2 regions of the Streptomyces sp. NPDC005374 genome follow, and region 1 is predicted to be linked to the other one. Evidence: predicted binding sites of a transcription regulator. Region 1 holds the regulator's gene; the other holds the start of a gene.
What was found. Region 1 encodes HrcA, which represses chaperone genes, less so after heat shock. Its sites were predicted from a motif close to TTNGCACTCNGNNNNNCNGAGTGCNAA; they were not measured.
Positions count from the first base shown of each region.

Region 2: groES (co-chaperone GroES) is a predicted target of HrcA. The motif match lies at 3,317-3,343, and genes of this name have one in related genera.

Region 1 is NZ_JBIAKA010000018.1:144,226-150,837, reverse strand. Features, by position in the region: gene ACFYRX_RS36730 (hypothetical protein) at 1-369, opposite strand, end outside; gene ACFYRX_RS36725 (VOC family protein) at 512-904, opposite strand; gene ACFYRX_RS36720 (16S rRNA (uracil(1498)-N(3))-methyltransferase) at 920-1,684, opposite strand; gene ACFYRX_RS36715 (nitronate monooxygenase) at 1,681-2,757, opposite strand; gene dnaJ (molecular chaperone DnaJ) at 3,052-4,191, opposite strand; gene hrcA (heat-inducible transcriptional repressor HrcA) at 4,192-5,211, opposite strand; gene ACFYRX_RS36700 (MBL fold metallo-hydrolase) at 5,361-6,089, shown strand; gene ACFYRX_RS36695 (DUF3097 domain-containing protein) at 6,124-6,612, shown strand, end outside.
Region 2 is NZ_JBIAKA010000001.1:778,670-785,281, forward strand. Features, by position in the region: gene ACFYRX_RS03635 (SDR family NAD(P)-dependent oxidoreductase) at 1-233, shown strand, start outside; gene ACFYRX_RS03640 (ester cyclase) at 320-1,009, shown strand; gene groL (chaperonin GroEL) at 1,092-2,711, opposite strand; gene groES (co-chaperone GroES) at 2,864-3,172, opposite strand; gene ACFYRX_RS03655 (polysaccharide deacetylase family protein) at 3,396-4,190, opposite strand; gene ACFYRX_RS03660 (polysaccharide deacetylase family protein) at 4,187-5,116, opposite strand; gene ACFYRX_RS03665 (methyltransferase domain-containing protein) at 5,207-6,400, shown strand; gene ACFYRX_RS03670 (cell wall-binding repeat-containing protein) at 6,378-6,612, opposite strand, start outside.

The sequences.
Region 1 (6,612 bases):
CGTCGCGGTGAGGTTCCCGCGCACGCACGCGCCGCTGACGGTCCGGGTCACCTTGCCCTTGACGGTGATGTCCTTGCCGTCCCGTGTCTTCCCGTCGCAGTCGACGGTGGCGACCGTGTTCACCGTGGCGCTCGGCGTCCGGTCCCCGTCGTCGTACGAGGCCGTGCAGGTCAGCCAACTCACGTCGGCCTTCTGCCGGTTCAGCTCCTTGGTGACCAGCTGGTCGGTGGTGTAGGAGACCGTCGCGGAGCTGACCACACCGGTCGGATCACAGGCGGCGACCCCGCCCACGGCCAGTACGGCACCCCCGACCACGCCCGCCACTCGCACCCCGCGCGGCCGACGCCCGTTCCGTCTCAACGCCACCATGAAGGGCAGCCTGCCACCGCGCACCGTCCGACGGTAGGGCGCATACGGTCATTGCGCGCGCCGGTTGCGAGTGACCCGGCGTCGACGTGGCCGCGTACCCCCAGACGGCCTGCGTGCCGCGAACCGGCGACGAGAAGTACCGTCAGCCGCGCAGCAGCAGCCACTCCTGAAGTTCCACCAGGTTGCCCTCCGGGTCCTTGAGGTGGGCGACCCGCATACGGTCCGTCATGGCGGCCGGGCCGTGCAGCAGGACGGCTCCACGACCGGTGATCTGCTCGCAGTACGCGTCCAGTTCGTCCACACGCAGCACCACCAGGGAGCGGTGGCCGGTGGCCGTGTCGCCCAGTTCACCGAGGACCTCCGCCATCATCGACCGGTCCTGGAGGGCGATGCCCGCGGAGCCGGTGGCGGGGCTGAACTTCTCGTACGGTCCGCCCACCGCCCCCGACTGGGGCTTGAGACCGAGGACTTCGGCGTAGAAGTGGTAACAGGCGGCGAAGTCGCTGACGAGCAGACGGACCTGGGCGAGTTCCACGGTGTTCCTCTCGGCTCAGGACCAGCGGCCGGTACGGCCAAGGACCAGGGCCGCGGCCGCCGTCCCGGCGGTAGATGTCCGCAACACGGTAGGCCCGAGGACACAGGCCCGCGCACCGGCCTCCTGGAAGAGCGCCAACTCGTCCTTGGCGACACCCCCTTCGGGGCCGACGACCAGCACGATCTCACCTTCCTCGGGGAGTTCGGCGGTGGCCAGCGGCCACCTGCCATGGTCGAAGTCGGAGTGCAGCACGGCGGCGAAGTCGGCTTCGGCCAGAAGTGAGGCAACCTGTTTCGTGGTCGCCGCGTCCGCGATCTCGGGGAAACGGATCCGCCGGGACTGCTTGCCGGCCTCGCGGGCGGTGGCCCGCCACTTGCCGAGCGCCTTCAGTCCCCGCTCGCCCCTCCACTGGGTGATGCAGCGGGCCGCCTGCCAGGGCACGATGGCGTCGACGCCGACCTCGGTCATGGTCTCCACGGCCAGCTCGCCGCGGTCGCCCTTGGGGAGGGCCTGGACGACGGTGATGCGGGGCTGTGGAGGGGGTTCCTCCTCGGACACCGAGTCCAGCTGCACGATCAGCCGGTCCTTGCCCTCGGTGCCGAGCACCACGCAGTCGGCCCAGCGCCCGGCCCCGTCGGTGAGGATGACGTCCTCGCCGGGCTGGAGCCGCTTCACGGAGACGGCGTGACGCCCTTCGGGGCCGTCGAGGACATACCGTCCGCCGCTCCCCGGCTCGCTCTGCTGGACGAAGCGCTCGACGACGAACACCGGTCGGGTCATCGCTGTTCTCCCTTGGCCGACAACGCTGTCCGACTGTCCGCGAGTTCGGCCGCGAGGAGCTCCACGAGCTGTCCCGCGGGCAGCTCGCGTGCCAACCGGTGACCCTGTCCCGCCCACAGCGCCATGCCCTGCGGGTCCTTGGCCTTGGCGGCGGCCTTGCGCAGGGGCGCGGTGAGGTGGTGGATCTCCGGGTAGGCGGCGGGGGCGTAGGGGCCGTGCTCGCGCACGAAGCGGTTGACCAGGCCGCGGGCGGGGCGGCCGGAGAAGGCGCGGGTCAACTCGGTGCGGACGTAGAGGGGGTTGGTCAGCGCCCGCTTGTGCACGTCGTGGGCGCCGGACTCGTGCGTGGCGAGGAACGCCGTGCCGAGCTGGGCCGCGTCGGCTCCGGCGGCGAGGACGGCGGCGATCTGGCTGCCGCGCATGATGCCGCCGGCGGCCACGATCGGCAGGGCCACGGTCTCGCGGATCTGTGCGACGAGGGTCAGGAGACCGAGACCTGAGCCGTCCTGCTCGGGTATGTCCCGGTGGGTGCCCTGGTGCCCGCCGGCCTCCACGCCCTGGGCGATCACGGCGTCGGCGCCCGCGTACTGCACGGCGAGGGCCTCTTCGGGGCTGGTCGCGGTGACAAGGGTGAAGGTACCGGCCCGGCGCAGCGACTCCAGGACCTCGCCGCTCGGGATGCCGAAGTGGAAGGAGGCCACCTTCACCGGGTTGTCCAGCAGGACGGCGAGCTTGGCGTCGTAGCCGTCGTCACGTCCGCTGTCGGGGTCGCCGAGCTCGGTCTCGTACCAGGTGGCCTCACCGGCCAGCTGGTGGGCGTAGACCTCGACGGCGGCCGGGTCGGCGTACTCCGGCTGCGGCATGAAGAGGTTGACGCCGAAGGGACGTCCGGTGAGCCCCCGGATCTGCTTGATCTCCTGGTACATCCCGTCGGCCGTCTTGTGCCCGGCGGCGAGGAACCCCAGCCCGCCCGCATCGGACACGGCGGCGGCGAGCCGCGGCACGGAGACGCCGCCCGCCATGGGCGCCTGCACGATCGGATGAGGGAAGAGATCGGTCAGTGCGGAGGACATGACGGCATGTTGTCACGTCCTCCGGACAAGTCCGAATCCGCCCGCTGTCAGCCCGTCCGGCGTTCGAGGACGAGGCCCTTCGGGCCGATAGGGGGTCTGGGGCACAGCCCCAGGGACGGGACGGGAAGGGGCGGCGGGGGCGAGAAAAGTGTCTACCCGCCCCAGCAGCCCTCCCCACGGCTCACGTACGACCGTTGAAGGCATCCTTCAACCGGGAGAACAACCCTTGCTGCCCCGGCTGACTGTGCTCACCCGGGGGACAACCCCCGGACCCCCGGCAGCCCTCCCCACAGCTCACGTACGACCGTTGAACGCATCCTTCAACCGGGAGAACAACCCCTGCTGCCCCGGCTGGAACTGACCCGTGGGGCGCTCCTCGCCGCGCAGTTTGGCCAGTTCGCGCAGCAGTCGTTCCTGCTCGGGGTCGAGCTTCGTCGGGGTCTGCACCTCGACGTGGACGATGAGGTCACCGCGTCCGCCACCGCGGAGGTGGGTGACGCCCCGGGTGTGCAGCGGGATCGACTGGCCGGACTGGGTGCCGGGCCGGATGTCGACCTCCTCCATGCCGTCCAGCGTCTCCAGCGGCACCTTCGTGCCGAGGCATGCCGCCGTCATCGGGATCGTCACCGTGCAGTGCAGGTCGTCGCCGCGCCGCTGGAACGTCGAGTGCGGCAGCTCGTGGATCTCGACGTACAGGTCGCCGGCGGGACCGCCGCCGGGGCCGACCTCGCCCTCACCCGCGAGCTGGATCCGCGTGCCGTTGTCGACGCCGGCCGGGATCTTGACGGTCAGCGTGCGACGCGAGCGGACCCTGCCGTCGCCCGCGCACTCCGGGCAGGGAGTGGGGACCACGGTGCCGAAGCCCTGGCACTGCGGGCACGGGCGCGAGGTCATGACCTGGCCGAGGAAGGACCGCGTCACCTGCGACACCTCACCGCGGCCGCGGCACATGTCACAGGTCTGCGCGGAGGTTCCCGGCGCCGCTCCCTCACCACTGCAGGTGGTGCAGACGATCGCCGTGTCGACCTGGATGTCCTTCGTCGTACCGAAGGCCGCCTCGTCGAGCTCGATCTCCAGCCGGATCATGGCGTCCTGGCCGCGCCGGGTCCGCGAGCGCGGCCCCCGCTGTGAGGCCGTACCGAAGAACGCGTCCATGATGTCCGAGAAGTTCCCGAACCCACCGGCCCCGAAGCCGCCCGCGCCACCGCCGCCGGCCTGCGAGAGCGGGTCGCCGCCGAGGTCGTAGACCTGCTTCTTCTGCGGGTCCGAGAGCACCTCGTAGGCGGCGTTGATCTCCTTGAACCGCTCCTGGGTCTTCGGATCCGGGTTGACGTCCGGGTGCAGCTCGCGAGCGAGCCGACGGAACGCCTTCTTGATCTCTTCCTGCGACGCGTCGCGGCGCACGCCGAGAACGGCGTAGTAGTCCGTGGCCACTTACGACTCCGCCAGGATCTGTCCGACGTACCGTGCCACTGCGCGTACCGCTCCCATCGTTCCCGGGTAATCCATGCGGGTCGGTCCGACCACGCCGAGCTTGGCGACTGCCTCGTTGCTGCCCGAACCGTAACCGACCGACACCACTGAAGTGGAGTTGAGTCCCTCGTAGGCGTTCTCGTGACCAATACGTACGGTCATGCCCGAATCACCGGCCTCACCAAGGAGTTTGAGGAGGACGACCTGCTCCTCCAGAGCCTCCAGAACGGGCCGGATGGTGAGGGGAAAGTCATGTCCGAAGCGGGTGAGATTGGCGGTGCCGCCGATCATCAGCCGCTCCTCGTTCTCCTCGACGAGCGTCTCCAGGAGGGTGGAGAGCACCGTGGTGACGGTACCCCGGTCCTCGACGTCGAACCCCTCCGGCAGGTCCTCGACCAGCCGGGGCACATCGGCGAACCGCCGCCCCGCGATCCGGCTGTTGAGCCGCGCCCGAAGGTCGGCGAGCGAGGCCTCCCCGAAGGGCGCCGGGCAGTCGACCATGCGCTGCTCGACCCGGCCGGTGTCCGTGATCAGCACGAGCATCACGCGCGCGGGGGCGAGCGAGAGCAGTTCCACGTGCCGCACGGTCGAGCGGGTCAGTGAGGGGTACTGCACGACGGCGACCTGCCGTGTGAGCTGCGCGAGCAGCCGCACGGTCCGGGCCACGACGTCGTCGAGGTCCACGGCGCCGTCGAGGAAGTTCTGGATCGCGCGCCGCTCCGGCCCGGTCATCGGCTTGACGCCGGCCAGCTTGTCGACGAAAAGGCGGTACCCCTTGTCCGTGGGGATCCGCCCGGCACTGGTGTGCGGCTGGGCGATGAACCCCTCGTCCTCCAGGGCCGCCATGTCGTTGCGGACGGTCGCCGGGGACACTCCGAGGTTGTGCCGCTCGGTCAGGGCCTTGGACCCGACCGGCTCCTCGGTTCCGACGTAGTCCTGGACGATGGCGCGCAGCACCTGGAGTCTGCGTTCACTCAGCACCGCGCACACCTCCAGTAGTCGTTCCCTGTCGCCTCGCCTGGCACTCTGTCCGTCCGAGTGCCAGCGCTCCCGGGCCAGTGTACGGCGGTGGGGTACTCCGAGGGCAAGGCTGGTCCCGGCGTGACGGGTTGTACGGCTAGCGTCGCCGTATGACGGTGACTTGGGAAGAGCTCGGGTGGGAGCGGGTCGCGGCCGGGGTGGGGCGGTGCCGGCTGCCCGGCTGGGACTGCACGGCGGGCCTGGTGATCGGCGAGGGCACGGCCCTGCTGATCGATTCCGGCTCGAGCCTCACGGAGGGTGTCCGTCTGCGGGCGCAGGCCGAGGAACTCGCCGGTCACCGTGTGACCCATCTCGCGCTCACCCACCCCCACTTCGACCATGTCTTCGGCGCGGCGGCGTTCGCCGGGGTGGAGGTGTTCGGCGCGGTGGGCGTGGAGACAGTGCTGGCGGGGCGCCTGGGCCGCGCGGAACTGCGGGCGGACGCGGTGCGCAACGGCCTGGACTCCTCGTCGGCCGACGAGGCCGTGGACGCGCTCGTCTCCCCCCGGCATCACGTCTCCGGTGAGTGGACGCTCGACATGGGCGGCGGCCGGCAGGTCCTGCTGGCGAACGTGGGCCCCGGCCACACCGCCCACGACCTCGCGGTCCTCGTCCCCGGTTCACCGGAGGTGGTTTTCTGCGGCGACCTGGTCGAGGAGTCGGGTGAACCGCAGGCGGGTCCGGACGCCGTACCGCCTCGCTGGCCCGCCGCGCTGGACCGGCTGCTGGAGCTGGGCGGCGAGGACGCGCTGTACGTGCCCGGTCACGGAGCGGTGGTGGACGCGGCGTTCGTACGGTCCCAGCGGGACGCGCTGGCGGCACGCTTCGGCGTGTCGTGAGGACTCCGGTGCCGCTTCTCCTATCGTCATCCGAATGCGCCAGTACTCCGCCGACCTGACCCCTCCGTGGAAGAAGTCCAAGCCGGTGCCGGAGGTGCCCGCCGAGCCCGGTCTGGTGGTCGAGGAGCCGGGCACCGGTTTCTGCGGCGCGGTGATCCGCTGCGAGGCGGGCACGGTGACCCTGGAGGACCGCTTCGGCAAGCACCGGGTGTTCCCGCTGGAGCCCCGCGGTTTCCTGCTGGAGGGCCGGGTGGTGACGCTGGTCCGGCCGGCGGCAGCGGCTCCGGTACGACCCTCACGGACCGCCTCCGGGTCGGTCGCCGTGCCCGGCGCACGCGCACGCGTGGCCCGCGCCGGACGGATCTACGTCGAGGGCCGCCACGACGCGGAACTGGTGGAGAAGGTCTGGGGCGACGACCTGCGCATCGAGGGCGTGGTCGTGGAGTACCTGGAGGGCGTGGACGACCTTCCGGCGATCGTGGCCGAGTTCGCACCGGGTCCGGACGCCCGGCTGGGCGTGCTG
Region 2 (6,612 bases), on a different contig from region 1:
TCCGCACCGAGTTCCACCAGCGGGCCGGGATGGGCACGGACAACATCCCCGGCTGGATGTGGCTCGACGCGGACAAGCTGGTCGCCGCCGCCCTCGCCGACCTGTCCCGCGGCAAGTCCCTGTCGATCCCGGACCCGCGTTACAAGGCGCTCATGGGTCTGGTGAAGGTGGCGCCCCGGGGCCTGTTGGGCGGGATCAGCTCGAAGACGGGGCGGAAGTACGGGCCGCAGTAGGGTTCCGCTCGCGCGCGCGGACGCCACAGGCGGACAATGGTGGCGTACTACCGGACCCAGGGGGGCCGGCCGGAGGCGACGGTGCCATGACCTTCGTACAGCTCATCGAGTGCAGGACCAGCCGTTTCGACGAGATGGACCGGCTGATGGACACCTGGGTCGAGCGGACCAAGGGGAAGCGCACCGCGACGCACGCGGTGGTCGGGAAGGACCGGGCCGACGCGTCGCACTTCGTCGAGATCGTGGAGTTCCCGTCGTACGAGGACGCGATGCGCAACTCCGGGCTGCCGGAGACGGAGAAGATCTTCCAGGAGATGGTCGCGCTGTGTGACGTGGCGCCCACGTTCACCGACCTCGACGTGGTGCGGGACGAGCAGCTCAACACGGTCGTCGCACGGGAGTTCTTCGAGCGGGCCGGGCGCGGTGACACCGCGGAGTTGTTCGAACGGTTCGACGAGGACTTCCGGGATCACCTGCCGTCCCGTCCCGGGGATCTGGGGCTGGCGGCGTCGCGCGAGGAGTACGAGGGGTGGCGGCGGGCCTTCGAGTTCACCTTCCGGGTGGACGACCAGATCGCCCAGGACGACCGGGTGTGCACCCGCTGGACCTGGGCCGGGAAGCACACCGGCGAGTTCGTGGGCGTTGCCGCGACCGGGCAGAACGTGACCATGACCGGGACCACCTGGCACCGGTTCCGGGACGGGAGGATCTGCGAGGGGTGGTGGCAGTTCGACCTGGCGGGGCTGATGGAACAGCTGGGGGTGCTCGGAGAATGACGGCACGACTCCCTTGACCCGCGAAGGGGAAAGCCCCCGCTCCCTCGGTGAGGGGGCGGGGGCTCCTTTTCGAGCTGTGGGCTCAGTGGGAGTGGCCGTGACCGGCGGCGGCCGGCTCCTCCTCTTCCTTCTTCTCGACGACCAGGGTCTCGGTCGTGAGGAGGAGGGAGGCGATGGAGGCGGCGTTCTCCAGGGCGGAGCGGGTGACCTTCACCGGGTCGATGACGCCGGCCTTGACCAGGTCGCCGTACTCGCCGGTGGCGGCGTTGAAGCCCTGGCCCTTGTCGAGCTCGGCGACCTTGGAGGTGATGACGTAACCCTCCAGGCCGGCGTTCTCGGCGATCCAGCGCAGCGGCTCGACGACGGCCCTGCGGACCACGGCGACACCGGTGGCCTCGTCGCCGGTCTTGCCCAGACCGCCCTCGAGGACCTTGGCGGCGTGGACGAGCGCGGAGCCACCACCGGAGACGATGCCCTCCTCGACCGCGGCGCGGGTCGCGGAGATGGCGTCCTCCAGACGGTGCTTCTTCTCCTTCAGCTCCACCTCGGTGGCGGCGCCGACCTTGATCACGCACACGCCGCCGGCCAGCTTCGCGAGGCGCTCCTGGAGCTTCTCGCGGTCCCAGTCGGAGTCGGTGTTCTCGATCTCGGCCTTGATCTGGGCGACGCGGCCCGTGACCTCGGAGGAGTCGCCGGCACCGTCGACGACCGTGGTGTCGTCCTTGGTGACGGTGACGCGGCGGGCGGTGCCCAGCACGTCCAGGCCGACCTGGTCGAGCTTGAGGCCGACCTCCTCGGAGATGACCGTGGCGCCGGTGAGGACCGCGAGGTCCTGCAGCATCGCCTTGCGGCGGTCACCGAAGCCGGGGGCCTTGACGGCGACCGCGTTGAAGGTGCCGCGGATCTTGTTGACGACCAGGGTCGACAGGGCCTCGCCGTCGACGTCCTCGGCGATGATCAGCAGCGGCTTGGAGGCACCCGACTGGATGACCTTCTCGAGCAGCGGCAGCAAGTCCTGGATCGAGGAGATCTTGCCCTGGTTGATGAGGATGTAGGGGTCCTCGAGGACGGCCTCCATGCGCTCCTGGTCCGTCACGAAGTACGGCGACAGGTAGCCCTTGTCGAAGGCCATGCCCTCGGTGAAGTCCAGCTCCAGACCGAAGGTGTTGGACTCCTCGACGGTGATGACACCGTCCTTGCCGACCTTGTCCATCGCCTCGGCGATGAGCTCGCCGACCTGGCTGTCCTGGGCGGACAGACCGGCGACGGCGGCGATGTCGGACTTCTCGTCGATCGGGCGGGCGGTCGCGAGGAGCTCCTCGGAGACCGCGGCCACGGCCGCGTCGATGCCCTTCTTGAGCAGCGCCGGGGAAGCACCCGCGGCGACGTTCTTCAGGCCCTCGCGGACCAGCGCCTGGGCGAGCACGGTGGCGGTGGTCGTACCGTCGCCCGCGATGTCGTTGGTCTTGGTCGCCACCTCCTTCACCAGCTGCGCGCCGAGGTTCTCGTACGGGTCGTCGAGCTCGACCTCGCGGGCGATCGTGACACCGTCGTTGGTGATGGTGGGGGCGCCGAACTTCTTGTCGATGACGACGTTGCGGCCCTTGGGGCCGATCGTCACCTTCACCGTGTCGGCAAGCTTGTTGACGCCGCGCTCAAGGGCGCGACGGGCGTCCTCGTCGAACTTCAGAATCTTCGCCATGGGAGCGGTTCAGCCCTCTCGAAAACGTGGGTGAAACGAACTGCGCCCCGGACGCCCGGCTTCATAAGGTCGCGGGGAGGCCGGGGCGCAGCTCACAAGCAAAAAGTGCTTGGGGTAACCGGGAATTCTGGGGGTGACCCCCCAGACCCCTTCTACTTCTCGATGATCGCGAGAACGTCGCGAGCCGAGAGGACGAGGTACTCCTCGCCGTTGTACTTCACTTCGGTGCCGCCGTACTTGCTGTACAGCACGATGTCGCCGACTGCGACGTCGAGCGGAAGACGGTTACCGTCCTCGAAGCGGCCCGGGCCCACGGCCAGGACGACGCCCTCCTGGGGCTTCTCCTTCGCCGTGTCCGGGATGACCAGGCCAGAGGCGGTGGTCTGCTCGGCGTCGAGCGGCTGGACCACAATGCGGTCCTCGAGCGGCTTGATGGCAACCTTGGAGCTGGTGGTCGTCACGATCCGACCTCCCCCTTCGGAGATCACGGGGTTGACTGTCTGAGGTGGCGACCAGGTGGATCCGTCGTCGCGGGTGCCGGACCTGCCCGTCGCTGTGTTGGCACTCTCCAGTGGGGAGTGCCAGACCTGAGACTATGACCGCGATTAGCACTCGGTCAAGCGGAGTGCCAATACGCCACGAGACGACGGTCACGTCGGCCGCCTCGGCAGGGGCACCCCGCGGTCACTGGAGGTAGTCCTCCAGCCGCCCCACCGTCAGACCCCGTCGCTGGATCTCCCGCAGGACGCTCGTCGTGCGTTCCGTCAGGGTCGGGCCCGTCGCGTCACCGGAGGCCACCGACACGATGTCCCCCGCACGCAGCGGCCGCCGCGGTGTCCCGGCCTCGACCGGGACGCTCCACAGCACGACCGCCGAGATTCCGCAGTCGGCCGCCGCGCGGAGGGTCGTGGCGTCGTACGTGCCGTAGGGCGGGCGCAGGAGCCGGGGCCGGATGCCGAAGCGGGACCGCACCTTCTCCTGCTGGCCGCAGATCTCGGCGCGCTGGCCGGTGTACGGCAGGCCGCGCAGGGAGGGATGGTCGAGGGTGTGGTTCTGGATGCTCGCGCCGACCGACTGGAGGCGCGCGAAGTGGCCGTACCCGGGGCCGACGACGCTGTCCGTGAGGAACATGCTGACGGGCAGGCGCAGTTCACGGACCATGTCGACGAACCGCGGGTCCCGCTCGGCCCCGTCGTCGTAGGTGAGGAAGACGACCTTGTCGGACGTGCGGACCCGCTGCACCACCGGCGGGGCGCCCCGGCCCGCGGCCACGCGGCGCGCCGGCGGTCGCGGGGGCGCGGGCAGCGGGGCGGCGAGACCCCAGTGGCGGTACGGCCGGGTGTGCGTCCCTGCCGGCCCGTACGACCCCACCCGCTGCGCCGCCTTCCTGCCCAGCCGCTCGATGGGGTCGACGGACGGGGCGCAGCCGGTGAGCAGCAGGGCCGCCAGCCCGGCGGCGAGAAGCGTCCGCGGTCTCACAGGTAGTCCTCGATGCGCGCGACGGCGTACCCCTCGGCCGTGACCTTGTCCAGGAAGCGGCGGACCATGTCGGGCATCGTGCCCTTCCAGTCCTCGCGGCCCCGGAAGTGGCTGAGCACGATGTCGCCGGGGTGGATCCTCTGGTCGTCCTCGCGGTACTCCCAGTGGTCGACGTAGACCTCCTCGTTCCAGATCGGCGCGTATCTGACGCCGCAGGACTTCGCGGCGCGCAGGGTGTCCTCGTTGTAGTTGCCGTAGGGCGGGCGGAAGAGCGCGGGCCGCGTGCCGTACTGCTTCTCGATGACGTCCTGCATGCCGCAGATCTCGCGCTTCTGGCGGGAGTAGGACAGCGCCGGCAGGTAGGGGTGGTGGAGGGTGTGGTTGTTGAGCCCGATCCCTGCCCGCTGCATCTTCCTGAAGTACCCGTAGTCGTTCTTGATCAGGTAGTCGCTGAGGAAGGCGGTGTACGGGACCTTCAGCTCGCTCATCATCCGCAGGAACGCGGGGTCCTTCTCGGCGCCGTCGTCGATGGTGAGGAAGACGACCTTGTGCCGGGTGGGGATCGTGGTGAAGACCGGCGGGAGCTCCTTCTCCTCGTGGCCGTCGACCTCGAAGCCGTCGCGGGTGGTGATGCGCGGCTTCTCCGCGGGCGCGGGCGGTGCCTCGAGGGGGACCTTCTTCAGGCCCCAGCGCCTGGCGGCGGCGATCCGGGCCTGCTCGGCGCGGAGTCTGGCGGCCTGGACGCGGATCCTGTCGGCCTGGCGGTCGGCGGCGGGGGCCGGGGGCGCCTCGAGAGGCCGCCGCGCCTCGGTCCCGTCGGGCCGGGCGCAGCCGGACACCAGGGCGGCCGCCGCCAGGAGGACGAGCCCACCGCGGATCGCTACCAAAAATGCACTGTTTTTATAGTTTTGTCCTACCGTTCCCATGAGGCCGGATCCTCGCAGGCCACCGCATCGCACCCGGGCCGACACCGCCGCCGCGGGCACGCCGTCCACCGACTGGCCCACAATGACCCGGTGAACGACCTCGACCTCCTCCTCACCCCCGAGGGCCTCGCCCTCCTCGACGAAGTGCGCGGCACCGCCCCCGCCGACGAACTCGCCGTGGCCACCCGGCAGCGCCGCGAGCACCCCGCCGAACTGGTCTCCGCGGCACTCGGCCAGGCCCGGCTGCGACAGCGGGCGGCGGCGAAATTCGGGGCCGAGGACGCGGGGCGGATGTTCTTCACGCCGAACGGGGTCGAGCAGTCGACGCGGGCGAGCGTGGCGGCGTATCGCGCGGAGCGTTTCAGGGCACTCGGAGTGCGGTCGGTCGCCGACCTGTGCTGCGGGATCGGCGGTGACGCGATCGCGCTGGCCCGGGCCGGGATCCGGGTCCTCGCGGTGGACCGGGACCCGCTGACGGCGGCGGCCGCGCGGGCGAACGCCGACGCGCTGGGACTGGCCGGGCTGATCGACGTACGGGAGGCGGACGTCACGGAGGTCGACACGGCCTCGTACGACGCCGTGTTCGTGGACCCCGCACGGCGCGGTGGGCGCGGGCGGATCTTCGACCCGGAGGCCTACTCACCGCCGCTGTCCTGGGCCGTGCGGGCGGCTCTCAAGGCCCCGCTGGCCGCGCTGAAGGTCGCCCCCGGCATTCCGCACGAGGCGGTCCCCGCGGCGGCCGGGGCGGAGTGGATCTCCGACGGCGGGGACGTGAAGGAGGCGGTGCTGTGGTTCGGCACCGCGCCGGGCGACGTACGGGCGACGCTGCTGCCGGGACCGCGGACCCTGCTCGGCCGGGGGCTCCCCGATCCCGAAGTCCGTTCCGTGGGGCGGTACTTGTACGAGCCGGACGGCGCCGTCATCCGGGCCCATCTGGTCGCCGAGGTGGCTCAGGAGGTCGCGGGCGGACTCGTCGACCCCACCATCGCGTACGTGACCTCGGACTCCCTGCTCGCGACGCCGTACGCCAGCGCCTACGAGATCACCGACCAACTCCCCTTCAACGTGAAGAAGTTGAAGGCACTGCTGCGGGAGCGGGGGGTGGGGATCCTGACCGTGAAGAAGCGGGGGTCGGCCGTCGAGCCGGAGGAGTTGCGGCGCAAGGCCCTTCCGAAGCAGCAGGGGCCGAACTCGGCGACCGTGTTCCTGACCCGGGTCGCGGGGGCACCGACCATGCTGATCGGCGCCCCCGCGACGGCTGTCACTGGTGCTGGACCGTCCTGAGCGGCTCCAGGTGCGGGTCGGCGCCGGCCGCGCCCGGTCGTGCCGCGACGGCCGCCGGGCCGGTGTCGGCGCGCAGGGCCTGACTGCTCATCGCGGTGCTCGCGGGTATGTCGCCGTTGTAGTACGGGTGGTAGGTCACGTAGTTGCCGTTCGCGGCGGCCGAGGCGCCCGCGCTGCTCAGCGCGCCCGCCGTCACCGAGGCCGTACCGCCG